Linked DNA regions of Bradyrhizobium sp. WD16. The protein of the gene in region 1 binds, or shares a complex with, the protein of each later gene. Links are inferred from orthologs where the notes say so. Each region holds a gene or a part of one and is shown on either strand. Other genes may lie near its edges.

Region 1 (5,070 bases):
TCATCATCGACGCCCTGTTCGGCGCCGGTCTCGACCGTGAGGTCGCCGGCGCGGCCCTGGAGCTGATCCGCGCCGTCAATGCCAGCGGCGTCCCGGTGCTCGCCGTCGACCTGCCGAGCGGGGTCAACGGCACCACCGGCGCGGTCATGGGCGAGGCGGTGCGCGCCAGCGCAAGCGTGACCTTCTTCCGCCGCAAGCCGGGCCATCTGTTGTTGCCCGGCCGCCTGCGCTGCGGACCGGTGCGGGTCGCCGAGATCGGCATCGCCGCGTCGGTCCTCGATGTCGTCGCGCCGCAGACCTTCGAGAACATCCCGGAGCTGTGGCGCGCGCGGGTGCCGGTGCCGCGGATCGACGGCCACAAGTATTCCCGCGGCCATGCCGTCGTGGTGTCCGGCGGCATGGCCGCGACCGGCGCGGCCCGGCTCGCGGCGCGGGCGGCGTTGCGCGGCGGGGCGGGGCTCGTCACCGTGGCATCGCCGCGAGCGGCGCTGGCGGTCAATGCCGCGGCGCTCACGGCGGTGATGGTGCGGCCGATCGACGGCGCCGTCGAACTTGCGGCCCTGCTCGCCGATCGCCGCCACAACGCCTGCATCATCGGGCCCGGGGCCGGGGTCGGCGTCGAGACTCGTGACCTGGTGCTCACCGCCCTCGGCGATGGTCGCGGCGTGGTGCTCGATGCCGATGCCCTCACCAGCTTCGCGAGCGCTCCCGCCGACCTGTTCGACGCGGTGAAGGCGTTTCACGATCCGCAGGTGGTGATGACGCCGCATGAAGGAGAGTTTTCTCGTATTTTCAATGAATTGAAAAGAGAAGATAAAGTTCATTCAAAACTTGAACGGGCGCGCCTCGCGGCTCAGTCCAGTGGCGCCGTCGTGCTGCTCAAGGGGCCCGACACCGTGATCGCTGCTCCTGACGGCCGGGCGGCCATCACCGCCAATGCGCCGCCCTGGCTGGCCACGGCCGGCTCCGGCGATGTTCTGTCGGGCATCATCGGCGGCCTGCTGGCCCAGGCGGTTCCGGCCTTCGAGGCGGCGTGCATGGCCGCCTGGATGCACGGCGAGGCCGGTGGCGAGGCCGGCCCCGGCCTGATCGCCGAGGACCTGCCCGAGGCGTTGCCCAAGGTGTTCAGGCGATTGTTCGCAGGGCTCGCCTGACACAGCTTCTCATTCCACCATGTACCAGCGGGCGAGGCGCGGCGCGTCCCAGCGCGTCGCCATGGCTTCGATCAGCCAGGGGCCCGCCTGATCGGCCAGGAAGGCGACGCGCTGGGTCGCGCCGCCGGCCAGCAGCAGGGTGTCGAGCCAGAACGGTTTCCAGCCGTCGTCCAGCCGGTCGAGCCAGCGGAAGGCGTGGCCATGGAGATGGAAGGTCACCGGCTCGGGGGCGGGATTGCTGATCGCCACGACGCCGACGCGACCTCGCTTGATGCGGAACGCGGGCGCGGCCGTCGCATTGAGGTTCGCCGGCCGCAGCCATTCGTTGCCCGCGGAGCCCGGTTTGACATCGAGCGGCAGGTCGATCCGCAGCGCCGACGCGAGGTCGAGCTTCGCCGGCAGCCCATTGTCGGGCAGCGGGTCGGGCGGCGGCAGCGGCGCGGGGCGCACCGGATCTTCGGCGCCGTAGACGAGGCGGGCGATCGGCCGCGGCGCCTGGCCGTCGTGAAGCTGGAGGACGGCGACGGCACCGGGCCGCAGCACGGCGTCGACGAAGGCGTCGACTCGGCTGCCCGGCGCCAGCGTCAGCTGGCCGTCGCGGCTGATGAAGGGTTCGGCGGGCTGGCCGTCGATCGCCATCACCCGCACCTCGTGGCCATCCAGCCGCAGTGCGATCGGCGCACGCTGGCAGCCATTGATGAAGCGCAGCCGCAGCCGCTGGTGGCTGCGGACCGCGATGTCCAGCGACGGCCGACCGTTGATGGTGAAGAGGGCCGGCGAGGCTGTGGCCGCCGTGCCCGGCGCGGCGGTGCCGCCATTTTGCGCAAGGCGCCAGTCCTCGATCAGCATGAGGATGTCGCGGTCGACCGCCACCGCGTCGCGTTCGGCCACGGTGAGGCCGAGCGCCGGCAGCGCGTGGTCCTGGCCGTCGCCGAGCAGCCGGGCGTCGCACAGCACCGTGCCGGCGTGGCGCAGCGCCAGCGCCGCGGTCGTGGTCTGGCCGGGGAGCAGCGGCGGCCGCGCCGCCAGCGGCTCGATCGCGGCTCCGCCGCCGCCGCGCCAGCTCAGCGCCAGCGGCGCGGCGACGGCGTTGTCGAGGCTGAGCTGAAGCTCGCTGCCCTGAAGGAGCGGCGAGGGGAGCGCGGTCTCGAACATCCAGCCGGCGGCTTGGGAGCCGTCGCCGCGCAGGTCGATGCCGCCCGGCTTGACCCGGAGTGACAGGACCGGTCGCGTCGCCTCGACCGGTCCCCTGGCCGGGGCGGGCTGGCTGGCCGCAGGCCGCGGCAGGGCGGCGGCGAGGGCGCCGGCCAGCACGGCGCGGCGGTCGGGGCGCAGGTTTCTCAATGTCATGATCGATGCGGACCATGTCGGCGCCGGCCTGTCCAGAGCCGGCGGCCGCGGCGTCGCGTCGCCGTCCCGGGGTGTCGTGCCAGGAGGGCCATTTTTTTGCTGCGAACAGGTGCGCCCATGTTATAAGCCCGCCGCTCGCGGCATCGCCGCCAGATCAGAGGCGCCTCGCGGGCGTGGCGGAATTGGTAGACGCGCTGGATTTAGGTTCCAGTGACGAAAGTTGTGGGGGTTCGAGTCCCTCCGCCCGCACCATCCCCGACGCGGACGAGACGTCGACGCCTCCCACAGCCGGGATGTCCGGTTGCGGCTGGCTGCCGTCGCGAGCCGCGAAGCGAAATTGATTGCAACCCCCGGTCGCCGGACCGGCGAAGGAAGAAGACGAGCGCCATGCAGGTGAAAGAGACCGTCGCCGACGGACTGAAGCACGAGTTCCAGGTCAGCCTCCCGGCCGCCGAGATCGAGGCCAAGATCGATGCCCGCCTGGTCGACCTCAAGGACAAGGTCCGCCTCAACGGCTTCCGTCCCGGCAAGGTGCCGCTCGCCCATCTCAAGAAGGTCTATGGCCGTTCCGTCGGCGCGGAAACCGTCGAACAGCTGATCCGCGACACCAATGCCCAGATCTTCACCGAGCGCGGCTTCCGCCTGGCGACCGAGCCCAAGGTCACCATGCCGACCGAGACCAAGGAGATCGAGGACGTCATCGACGGCAAGTCCGATCTCAACTACTCCGTGGCGATCGAAGTGGTGCCGGCGATCCAGCTCGCCGACTTCAAGAGCTTCAACGTCGAGAAGCCGGTCGCCGAGGTGACCGAGGCCGATATCGACGAGGCGATCAAGCGCATCGCCGACCAGAACCGCCCCTTCGAAGACAAGGGCGCCGGCGTCAAGGCGGAGAACGGCGATCGCGTCACCGTTTCGTTCAAGGGCACCATCGACGGCACCGCCTTCGACGGCGGCACTGCCGAGGACATCCAGGTGGTGATCGGATCGGGCAGCTTCATTCCCGGCTTCGAGGACCAGCTCGTCGGCATCGGCGAGGGTGAGACCCGCACCGTCAAGGTGTCCTTTCCGACCAACTACGCGGCGGCCAATCTCGCCGGCAAGGCGGCCGAGTTCGAGACCACCGCGAGCAAGGTCGAGGCCCCGAAGGATGCGGTCATCGACGACGAATTCGCCAAGAGCCTCGGCCTCGAATCCCTCGACAAGCTCAAGGAGATCATGCGCGAGCGCCTGACCCAGGAATTCGCCGGCGCCACCCGCCAGCGCGTCAAGCGCATGCTGCTCGACCGCCTCGACGAGGCCCACCGCTTCGATCCGCCGCCGTCGCTGGTGGAGGAAGAGTTCAATCTGATGTGGAATTCGATCAAGGCGGAGATGGAATCGAGCGGCCGCAGCTTCGCCGACGAGAACACCACCGAGGAGGCGGCGCGCGAGGAATACCACAAGATCGCCGACCGCCGCGTCCGCCTTGGTCTCGTGCTGTCCGAGATCGGCGACAAGAACAAGATCACGGTGACCGACGACGAGGTCAGCCGCGCCGTGGTCGAGCGCGCCCGCCAGATGCCGGGCCGCGAGAAGGAAGTGTGGGATTTCTATCGCAAGAATCCCAGCGCGCTCGCCCAGCTCCGCGCCCCGATCTACGAGGACAAGGTCGTCGACTTCATCCTCGAGCTCGCCAACGTGACCGACAAGAAGGTCAGCCGCGAGGAGCTCTACAAGGACGACGACGAGAAGAGCGCGGCCTGACGCTTCGGCCTCGGCCGGATAGCAGCGGCGCGTTAAGCATGTCGACCGATCGGCGCCCCACCGGGCGCCGATCGCTGGTTCGCCCGGGGCGAATCGGCTTCAACTTCCGCCCGGAATGCGGGCGCCGGCCGGCGCCTTTCCTCTCGCGGGGCGGTCTTGCCGGCTTGCGATCGGGGCTTATCTTACCTCCCGCATCATGGGGCGCCCGGTGCCGGTCTGCGAGGCAAGCCGCCCCGCGCGGCGGTCGCTCCCAACCTCAGGTGATTCATGCGCGATCCGGTAGAAACCTACATGAACCTGGTGCCGATGGTGGTCGAGCAGACCAACCGCGGCGAACGGGCCTACGACATTTTTTCGCGGCTTCTCAAGGAGCGCATCATCTTCCTGACCGGCCCGGTCGAGGACGGCATGGCGACGCTGGCTGTCGCCCAGCTGCTGTTCCTCGAGGCGGAGAATCCGAAGAAGGAAATCTCGATGTACATCAATTCGCCGGGCGGCGTCGTCACCGCTGGCCTGGCGATCTACGACACCATGCAGTTCATCCGTCCGCCGGTGTCGACGTTGTGCACCGGCCAGGCCGCCTCGATGGGCTCGCTGCTGCTCGCCGCCGGCGCCAAGGACATGCGCTTCGCCCTGCCGAACGCGCGGATCATGGTGCACCAGCCGTCCGGCGGCTTCCAGGGCCAGGCCACCGACATCATGCTGCACGCCCAGGAAATCCTGAACCTCAAGAAGCGGCTCAACGAGATCTATGTCAAGCACACCGGTCAGCCCTACCAGGCGATCGAAGACGCGCTCGAGCGTGACAAATTCCTCACCG
Region 2 (8,296 bases), 260 kb from region 1 along the record:
GGATGACCCGGCGCCCGTTCAAGGGCGCGATCGCTTACTCGATGATCGAGGCGACGACGCCGGCACCGACGGTGCGGCCGCCCTCGCGGATGGCGAAGCGCAGCTTCTCTTCCATGGCGATCGGCACGATCAGATGCACTTCCATGGCGATGTTGTCGCCCGGCATCACCATCTCGGTGCCCTCCGGCAGGTGCACCACACCGGTCACGTCGGTGGTGCGGAAGTAGAACTGCGGACGGTAGTTGGTGAAGAACGGCGTATGGCGGCCGCCCTCCTCCTTGGTCAGGATATAGGCCTCGGCCTTGAACTTGGTGTGCGGCTTCACCGAACCCGGCTTGCACAGCACTTGGCCGCGCTCCACTTCCTCGCGCTTGGTGCCGCGCAGCAGCGCGCCGATGTTGTCGCCGGCCTGGCCCTGGTCGAGCAGCTTGCGGAACATCTCGACGCCGGTCACCGTGGTCTTCTGCGTCGGCTTCAGGCCGACGATCTCGATTTCCTCGCCGACCTTGATCACGCCGCGCTCGACACGGCCGGTCACCACGGTGCCGCGACCCGAGATCGAGAACACGTCTTCCACCGGCATCAGGAACGGCTGGTCGATCGGACGCTCCGGCTGCGGAATGTACTCGTCAACATTGCGCATCAGTTCCAGGATCGCGTCGTGGCCGAGCTTCGGATCCTTGTTCTCCAGCGCCGCCAACGCCGAACCCTTGATGATCGGGATCTTGTCGCCCGGGAAGTTATACTTCGACAGCAGTTCGCGGACCTCAAGCTCGACCAGCTCCAGAAGCTCCGGATCGTCGACCATGTCGCACTTGTTGAGGAACACCACGATCGCCGGAACGCCGACCTGACGCGCCAGCAGGATGTGCTCGCGGGTCTGCGGCATCGGGCCGTCCGCCGCCGACACCACCAGGATCGCGCCGTCCATCTGCGCCGCGCCGGTGATCATGTTCTTGACGTAGTCGGCGTGCCCCGGGCAGTCGACGTGGGCATAGTGCCGGTTCGCAGTCTCGTACTCGACATGCGCCGTCGAGATCGTGATGCCGCGCGCCTTCTCTTCCGGCGCCTTGTCAATCTGGTCGTATGCCGTGAACGTCGCGCCGCCCGTCTCCGCAAGCACCTTCGTGATCGCCGCAGTCAGCGACGTCTTGCCGTGGTCGACGTGACCAATCGTCCCGATGTTGCAATGCGGCTTCGTACGTTCAAACTTCTCTTTGGCCATGACACTCTCCGTTCAGGCTTTGACAGTCGTCAAAGGCGATCAGGCAAACTTCTTCTGGACTTCCGCTGACACGTTGGCCGGAGCCTCGGCGTAGTGGTCAAACTGCATCGTGAAGGTCGCGCGACCCTGGCTCATGGAGCGCAGGTTGTTCACGTAACCGAACATGTTCATGAGCGGCACCATCGCGTTGATGACGTTGGCGTTGCCGCGCATGTCCTGCCCCTGGATCTGGCCACGGCGGGAGTTGAGGTCGCCAATCACCGATCCGGTGTAGTCTTCAGGTGTCACCACCTCGACCTTCATGATCGGCTCGAGCAGCACCGACTTGCCCTTCTGCAGGGCTTCGCGGAACGCAGCGCGCGAGGCGATTTCGAAGGCCAGCGCCGAGGAGTCGACGTCATGGAAGGCGCCGTCCACCAGCTGGACCTTGACGTCGACCACCGGGAAGCCGGCGACCACACCCGAGGTCAAAACGCTGTTGAGGCCCTTTTCGACGCCCGGGATGTATTCCTTCGGCACCGCGCCGCCGACGATCTTGGACTCGAATTCGAAGCCCTTGCCCGGCTCGTTCGGCTCGACGACGAACTTCACCCGGGCGAACTGGCCGGTACCACCGGTCTGCTTCTTGTGGGTGTAGTCGACCTCGGCCGGCTTGGTGATCTTTTCGCGGAACGCCACCTGCGGCGCGCCGATATTGGCGTCGACCTTGTAGGTCCGCTTCAGGATGTCGACCTTGATGTCGAGATGGAGCTCGCCCATGCCCTTGAGGATGGTCTGGCCGGACTCCTGATCGGTGGAGACACGGAAGGACGGATCCTCGGCGGCAAGCTTCGCCAAGGCGATGCCCAGCTTCTCCTGATCGGCCTTCGACTTCGGCTCGATCGCAATCTCGATGACCGGCTCCGGAAATTCCATCTTTTCGAGGATCACCGGCTCATCGGGATCGCACAGCGTGTCACCGGTGCGCGCTTCCTTGAGGCCCGCCAGCGCGACGATGTCGCCAGCATAGGCTTCCTTGATGTCCTCACGGTTGTTGGCATGCATCAGCAACATGCGCCCGATCCGCTCCTTGCGGTCGCGGGTCGAATTGATGACGCCAGTGCCCGACACCAGCGTGCCGGAATAGATGCGGCAGAAGGTAATGGTGCCGACGAAGGGGTCGTCCATGATCTTGAAGGCAAGCAGCGCCAACGGCTCCTTGTCCTCCGCCTTGCGCACCACCTCGTTGCCGTCCTCGTCGATGCCCTTGATCGCGGGCACGTCGATCGGCGACGGCAGGTAGTCGACCACGGCGTCGAGCAGCGGCTGCACGCCCTTGTTCTTGAAGGCCGAACCGCACAGCACCGGATAGAAGGCGCCGCTCAGCACCGCCTTGCGGATCAGCCTCTTGAGCGTCGCCTCGTCCGGCTCCTTGCCGTCGAGATAGGCGGCCATGACGCCGTCATCGAGCTCGACGGCGGCCTCCAACATCTTCTCGCGGTATTCCTTGGCCTTGTCGAGCAGGTCCGCCGGGATCTCATCGTCCTCATACTTGGCGCCGAGGGCCTCGTCCTTCCAGACCACGGCCTTCATGCGCACGAGGTCGATCACCCCCTTGAAGGTGTTCTCGGCGCCGATCGGCAGCTGGATCGCGATCGGCTTGGCGCCGAGCCGGTCGATGATATCCTGCAGACACTTGTAGAAATCGGCACCCGTCTTATCCATCTTGTTGGCGAAGACGATACGCGGCACGCGGTACTTGTCGCCCTGGCGCCAGACCGTTTCGGTCTGAGGCTCGACGCCCTGGTTGCTATCGAGCACGCAGACAGCGCCGTCGAGCACGCGCAGCGAACGCTCCACCTCGATGGTGAAGTCGACGTGGCCGGGGGTATCGATGATGTTCAGGCGCTTACCATTCCAGAACGCGGTGGTGGCAGCAGACGTGATCGTGATGCCACGCTCCTGCTCCTGCTCCATCCAGTCCATCGTCGCGGCGCCCTCATGCACCTCGCCGATCTTGTGGCTCTTGCCGGTGTAATAGAGGATGCGCTCGGTGGTCGTGGTCTTGCCGGCGTCGATATGCGCCATGATACCGAAATTACGGTAATCCTCGATGGCATGTTGGCGGGGCATTGGCCTGTCCTTAAAACTTTCAGTTCCGGTCGCAGTTACCAGCGATAATGCGAGAACGCGCGGTTGGCTTCCGCCATCTTGTGCACGTCTTCACGCTTCTTGACCGCGTTCCCCCGATTGTTCGACGCATCGAGCAACTCCGCGGAGAGCCGCTCGGTCATGGTCTTCTCGTTGCGACCGCGCGCCGCCGTGATCAGCCAGCGGATACCGAGGGCCTGACGACGAGTCGCACGGACTTCGACCGGCACCTGGTAGGTGGCGCCACCGACGCGGCGGGAGCGAACCTCGATGGTCGGCATGACGTTGTCGAGCGCCTGCTCGAACACCGTCAACGGGCTCTGCTTGGTCTTGGTCTCGATGATGCCGAAGGCGCCGTAGACGATGCTCTCGGCAACCGACTTCTTCCCGGCATACATGATCGAGTTCATGAACTTGGTGACGATGATGTTTCCGAACTTCGGATCCGGAAGCACTTCGCGCTTTTCGGCAGAATGGCGACGGGACATGATATGAGCGCTCCTGCTTACTTCGGACGCTTGGCGCCGTACTTCGAGCGGCGCTGCTTACGGTTCTTGACGCCCTGGGTATCGAGGACGCCGCGGAGGATGTGATAGCGAACGCCGGGAAGGTCCTTGACGCGACCGCCGCGGATCATGACCACCGAGTGCTCCTGGAGGTTATGACCTTCGCCCGGGATATAGCCAATGACCTCGAAGCCGTTGGTCAGGCGCACCTTGGCGACCTTGCGGAGCGCCGAGTTCGGCTTCTTCGGCGTCGTGGTGTAGACGCGCGTGCAAACGCCACGCTTCTGCGGAGACTGCTGCAGAGCCGGCACCTTCTTGCGCGCCTTCTGGACGGTGCGCGGATTTGCGATCAGCTGGTTGATCGTCGGCATTGTTCGCCTTCACCCTCGTTCGCGCGAAACCTCGCGGTTTCGCAAATTATGCGGGCTGCCCGCCCAATCGGGTCCGCCTTGCGTTCTTTGCATCCACGCAAAACGAAATCACGCCAACCGCTCGTCGCTCGAGCGGTAGGCGCTTCGACGCCACAGAGGATCACGAAACGCGACAGGAGCGCACCGCGATCATGCTTCCGGCACCCCGCCGCCCGAAGCGCGTCCGGACTTAAAGGGTCGTCATTGGCATTGACTGGCTATATCGACAGCGTTTGAGCGACATTCGTCGAGGTTGGTGCCCGCCTCACTCCGATCATTTTCGGGGATTTGGGTGGTCCGTTCCGACGCAGACGAAGCTCACCGCCTGTCGTTAAGTGGGCGGGTTCTAACGGCCAGGACATGGCAAGTCAAGGCCTAACCCGAGGCAAGAAAGTGCTTTGGCAGAAGCACTTTTGCAATTGCGGCCGCGGCTGACAACAGCCCCGAAGGCGCGGCGCGCCGACTCTCGGAGAATCGGTTTGCGGCGCCGCCGCCCCGCCTGGTCGCGCCCCCTGCCCGCTCGGCCACTGGCCGACTCCGGTTCCGCTTCCTCATGGTATCATATTGTGGGAACTGAGCCGCCAACGCGGCCGAATCGGTCGCGCCAGATACCGCAAGACGCGAATCGCGCCGGACCGCGCCAGAGCGACCCGTGGCTAGTGTTCCGGTTTTAACGTTCGCATCCCTTTGCAGCGCGCGCTTATACGAACATCAGAACCAAGGGGACACCGGTATAGCTATGATTCTATTGCTGTTTTTATCGGCACGCGTACGGCGAATTCGCTGCGATGCTGATACGGGCGTCAGATCCACCGCACTAAGGCCTGTCCTCAATTGAGCCAGATGATAACCGCCGCGAGGTGGATTGCGGCGAGGAAATTTCTGGCGGTTTTGTCGTAGCGGGTAGCGATGGCGCGGTATTGCTTGAGCTTGCAGAAGAAATTCTCGATGAGATGGCGTGCCTTATAGGCGTGCTTGTCGAAATCGCGCTGGAGCTGCCGGTGGCGCCTGGGCGGGATCACGACCGACTTTCCCCGTGCCAGCAAAGGGGCAATCACCCGTTCGTCGGCGTCGAAGGCCTTGTCTGCCAATAAGGCGTCGGCCGCCATGTCGGGCAGCAGTGCATCGGCGCCCTCCAGATCATGGGCTTGGCCGGGCGTCAGGATGAAGTCCAGCGGATTGCCCAGGGCATCGACAAGCGCATGGATCTTGGTGCTCAGCCCGCCTTTGCTGCGCCCGATAGCTTGGTTTTCGCCGTCTTTTTTTGTGCGCCGGCACTGTGCTGATGCGCCCGCACGATCGTGCTGTCGATCATCGCGTACTCATTGTCGGCATCGCTCGCCAGCATCTTAAACAGCTTCTTCCACACCCCGCTCTTCGTCCAGCGCGAAAAACGCGTATGTATCTTGATCGGATCGCCGAAGCGTTCGGGCAAATCTCGCCAAGGGATCCCGGCTCGATAGCGGTAGATCACCGCTTCTACAAACAGCCGATTGTCTTTGGCCGTGACCCCTACATGCCCTTCACGTCCGGGCAAAATATCCTTGATCCTATCCCATTGATCGTCCCGAAGGGCGTAGCGGCGCATTTGGTCAGCTCCGAATCAGCTGACCGCCTATGAATCATGCGATAATCTGCTTGGGAATCCTCTAATTGAGGACAGGCTCTAGTGTCCTGTCTCCGAATTACCGCTTCATTTGCCTCACCCTCGCACGGTAATTCGGAGACATAAAGGACACTAGCAAAATCAAAGCGCTAGTGTGGCTTATGTCTCGCAATTGCCTACGAGAGACTGGCCGCAAAGGCGGTGGGCAATTGCGAGACGCCACACTAGAACGCCTCATGCACGGCGGCTGGTGAAGAAATGGTTACCGGCCGCGTCGCCGGTCAGCTCCGCTCGACTGCCGCCGAGCCCGGCCGGGCACCCCGCCGACGGCACACCCGGCTCAATCTTCATCGTCCTCGTCGTCGTCGTCATCCTCCTCCTCGTCCTGGGGATGATGCGGGGCGTGCAGCTGGTCGTCCCAGAGCTGGCGATAGACGCCACCGCGCGCCAGCAGCTCGTCGTGGGTGCCGCGCTCGATCGCCCTGCCGCCCGAAATGACGATGATCTCGTCCATCTCCACCACCGAGGTCAGGCGATGGGTCGAGAAGATCATGGTGCGGCCGCGAGCGAGATTGAGCAGGGTGCGGTTGATCGCCGCTTCGGTGGTCTGATCGAGGGCCGAGGTCGCCTCGTCGAGCAGCAGCACGGACGGATTGCGGACGATGGCGCGGGCGATGGCAATGCGCTGGCGCTGGCCGCCCGACAGGGTTTCGCCGCGTTCGCCGATGACGGTGTCGTAGCCCTCCGGCAGCGTCATGATGTGGCTGTGGATCTCGGCGTTCTTGGCCGCCTCGATCACTTCGACGTCGGTGGCGCCCTCCTTGCCGAGCCGGATGTTCTCCATCACCGACATGTTGAACAGCATGTTCTCCTGGAACACCACCGCCATGCTCTGCCGCAGCGACTCGCGGGTCACCCGGCGAATGTCGACCCCGTCGATGGTGATCTTGCCGTCGTCGGGCGTGTAGAGGCGCAGGATGAGATTGAGCAGCGTGCTCTTGCCCGAGCCGCTCGGTCCGACGATGGCGATGGTCTTGCCGACGTCGAGCTTCAGGCTCAAACCGTCGAGCACCGGCCTGTCGCTGTTCTCGTAGGTGAAGGAGACGCGATCGAAGGTGATGTCGTGGGTAATGCGCGGCAAGTCCGGCGCGCCCGGGCGGTCGGCGCCGCGCTGCGGTTCATCGAGCAGCTCCTGCATGTGCCGGACCGCGGCGGCCGAGGAGATCGCCACCGGGATGAAATGCATGATGTGGGCGATGTTGTAGGACACCTCCCAGAACGCGCTCTCGAAGGTGACGAAGGTGCCGACGGTGATCTGGCCATTGGTGGCGAGATAGGCCCCGATCGCCAGCACGACGAGGTGCAGGAGCAGCACCGAGATCGTCACCGTCCGCTCCACCATCGTGGAGAGGAAGGTGGCCTTGATCATGGTGCGCAGCGTTTCGCGGTTGCGCATGCCGAACCAGCCGAGCGCCCGGCGCTTGAGCCCGAACGCCTTCACCACCGCCTGCGCAGCCACGTTCTCCTGCACCTGGGAAAGAATCGCCGATTCGTTGACCTTCTGGTCGTAATTGGCCTGCACCGCCTTAGGGGTGAGAATCCGCGGCCCGATCAGGGTGATCGGAAAGACCAGCAGCGCCACCGCGGCAAGCTGCCAGTTCAGCAGGATCATTAGCACGATGCCGGCGATCAGCTCGAACAGTGGCAGCAGCGCGCTGTTGGCGAGGTGCTTGACCGAGCCTTCGTAGGCGGCCATGTCGACCGAAAAGCGGGACAGGATGTCACCGCGCTTGACCCGGGCGAAGAACAGGATCGGCAGGTTCTGGATGTGCTCGAACATCCGGGTGCGGACGTCGGCAATCACCGCCGAGGCGGTGCGCGCGTCCCACCACTCATACCACACCGCGACGATCGAGGTGACCACACCGGCCGCCGCCAGCGCCGACAGGATGATGACCAGCGCATGGAAATCCTCTTCGCCGAGCGCGTCGTCGATGAGGTATTTCAGGCTGAGCGGCATGAACACGTTGAACAGTGTCTCAACCAGCAGGCCGATGCCGACAAACAGCATGCCCCTGCGGTAGGCCCGCAGGTAAGGCACCGTGAAACGATAGAGTGTGGCGAAAGCGCCGGCCGCCTCGCGGGCGGTGAAGGCGAGCAGTTCCTCGTCGTCTTCTTCGTCGTCGTCGAGATCGAGTGAAGGCGGTGGCGGCAGCGGCGGCACCGCGGGACCGGCGGTGACGGCGATCTGGCCCTTGTCCGCAGTGGTCCTGGCAGTGGGATCGGCGATATGACCGGCGGCGGCATCCGACGGCGCGTCGTTGGCGGCATCGCCGCCCGCAGCCTGCGTATTGCCCGGAATCACCCCTTCAGACGCCGGCTTGGACACCATGGAATGAACCCGCGGATTCGACCTGCC

What was found.
Region 2: the proteins of tig (region 1) and rpsG are in contact, whole or in part, in a crystal structure (PDB 3GTY), measured with the Thermotoga maritima proteins. The link is inferred for Bradyrhizobium sp. WD16 from one-to-one orthologs. Residues at the interface, in WP_004081061.1 of Thermotoga maritima: Glu122, Val124, Val129, Leu130, Tyr133, Glu188, Gly259, Ile262, Tyr263, Glu266, Ser270, Glu273, Gln274, Glu277, Arg308, Gln311, Ile312, Ser315, Tyr316, Glu325, Arg329, Arg336, Leu363, Phe366, Trp367, Arg373, Leu377, Arg381, Leu384, Glu387; in WP_004081843.1 of Thermotoga maritima: Lys34, Lys52, Lys55, Glu59, Arg62, Gln63, Glu66, Asn67, Lys69, Val71, Arg95, Ala109, Lys110, Lys111, Gly112, Arg113, Pro114, Glu117, Glu121, Ile124, Ala125, Tyr127, Asn128, Asn129, Thr130, Gly131, Lys135, Asp139, Arg142, Met143.

The regions. Positions count from the first base shown.
Region 1 is NZ_CP028908.1:4,388,785-4,393,854, forward strand. What follows is about bases 2,269-5,070. They hold tig (trigger factor), read left to right. Parts: upstream 2,269-2,891; coding sequence 2,892-4,250; downstream 4,251-5,070. Other genes in these bases: DB459_RS20440 (multicopper oxidase family protein), read right to left, coding at 2,269-2,504; DB459_RS20455 (ATP-dependent Clp protease proteolytic subunit), read left to right, coding at 4,518-5,070. Also shown: DB459_RS20435 (NAD(P)H-hydrate dehydratase), read left to right, coding at 1-1,154; more of DB459_RS20440, read right to left, coding at 1,164-2,268. UniProt on the Bacillus subtilis protein: Involved in protein export. Acts as a chaperone by maintaining the newly synthesized protein in an open conformation. Functions as a peptidyl-prolyl cis-trans isomerase.
Region 2 is NZ_CP028908.1:4,126,047-4,134,342, reverse strand. What follows is about bases 2,109-4,900. They hold rpsG (30S ribosomal protein S7), read right to left. Parts: upstream 3,844-4,900; coding sequence 3,373-3,843; downstream 2,109-3,372. Other genes in these bases: rpsL (30S ribosomal protein S12), read right to left, coding at 3,861-4,232; fusA (elongation factor G), read right to left, coding at 2,109-3,337. In the rest of the region: tuf (elongation factor Tu), read right to left, coding at 35-1,225; more of fusA, read right to left, coding at 1,265-2,108; DB459_RS19100 (ABC transporter ATP-binding protein), read right to left, coding at 6,218-8,269.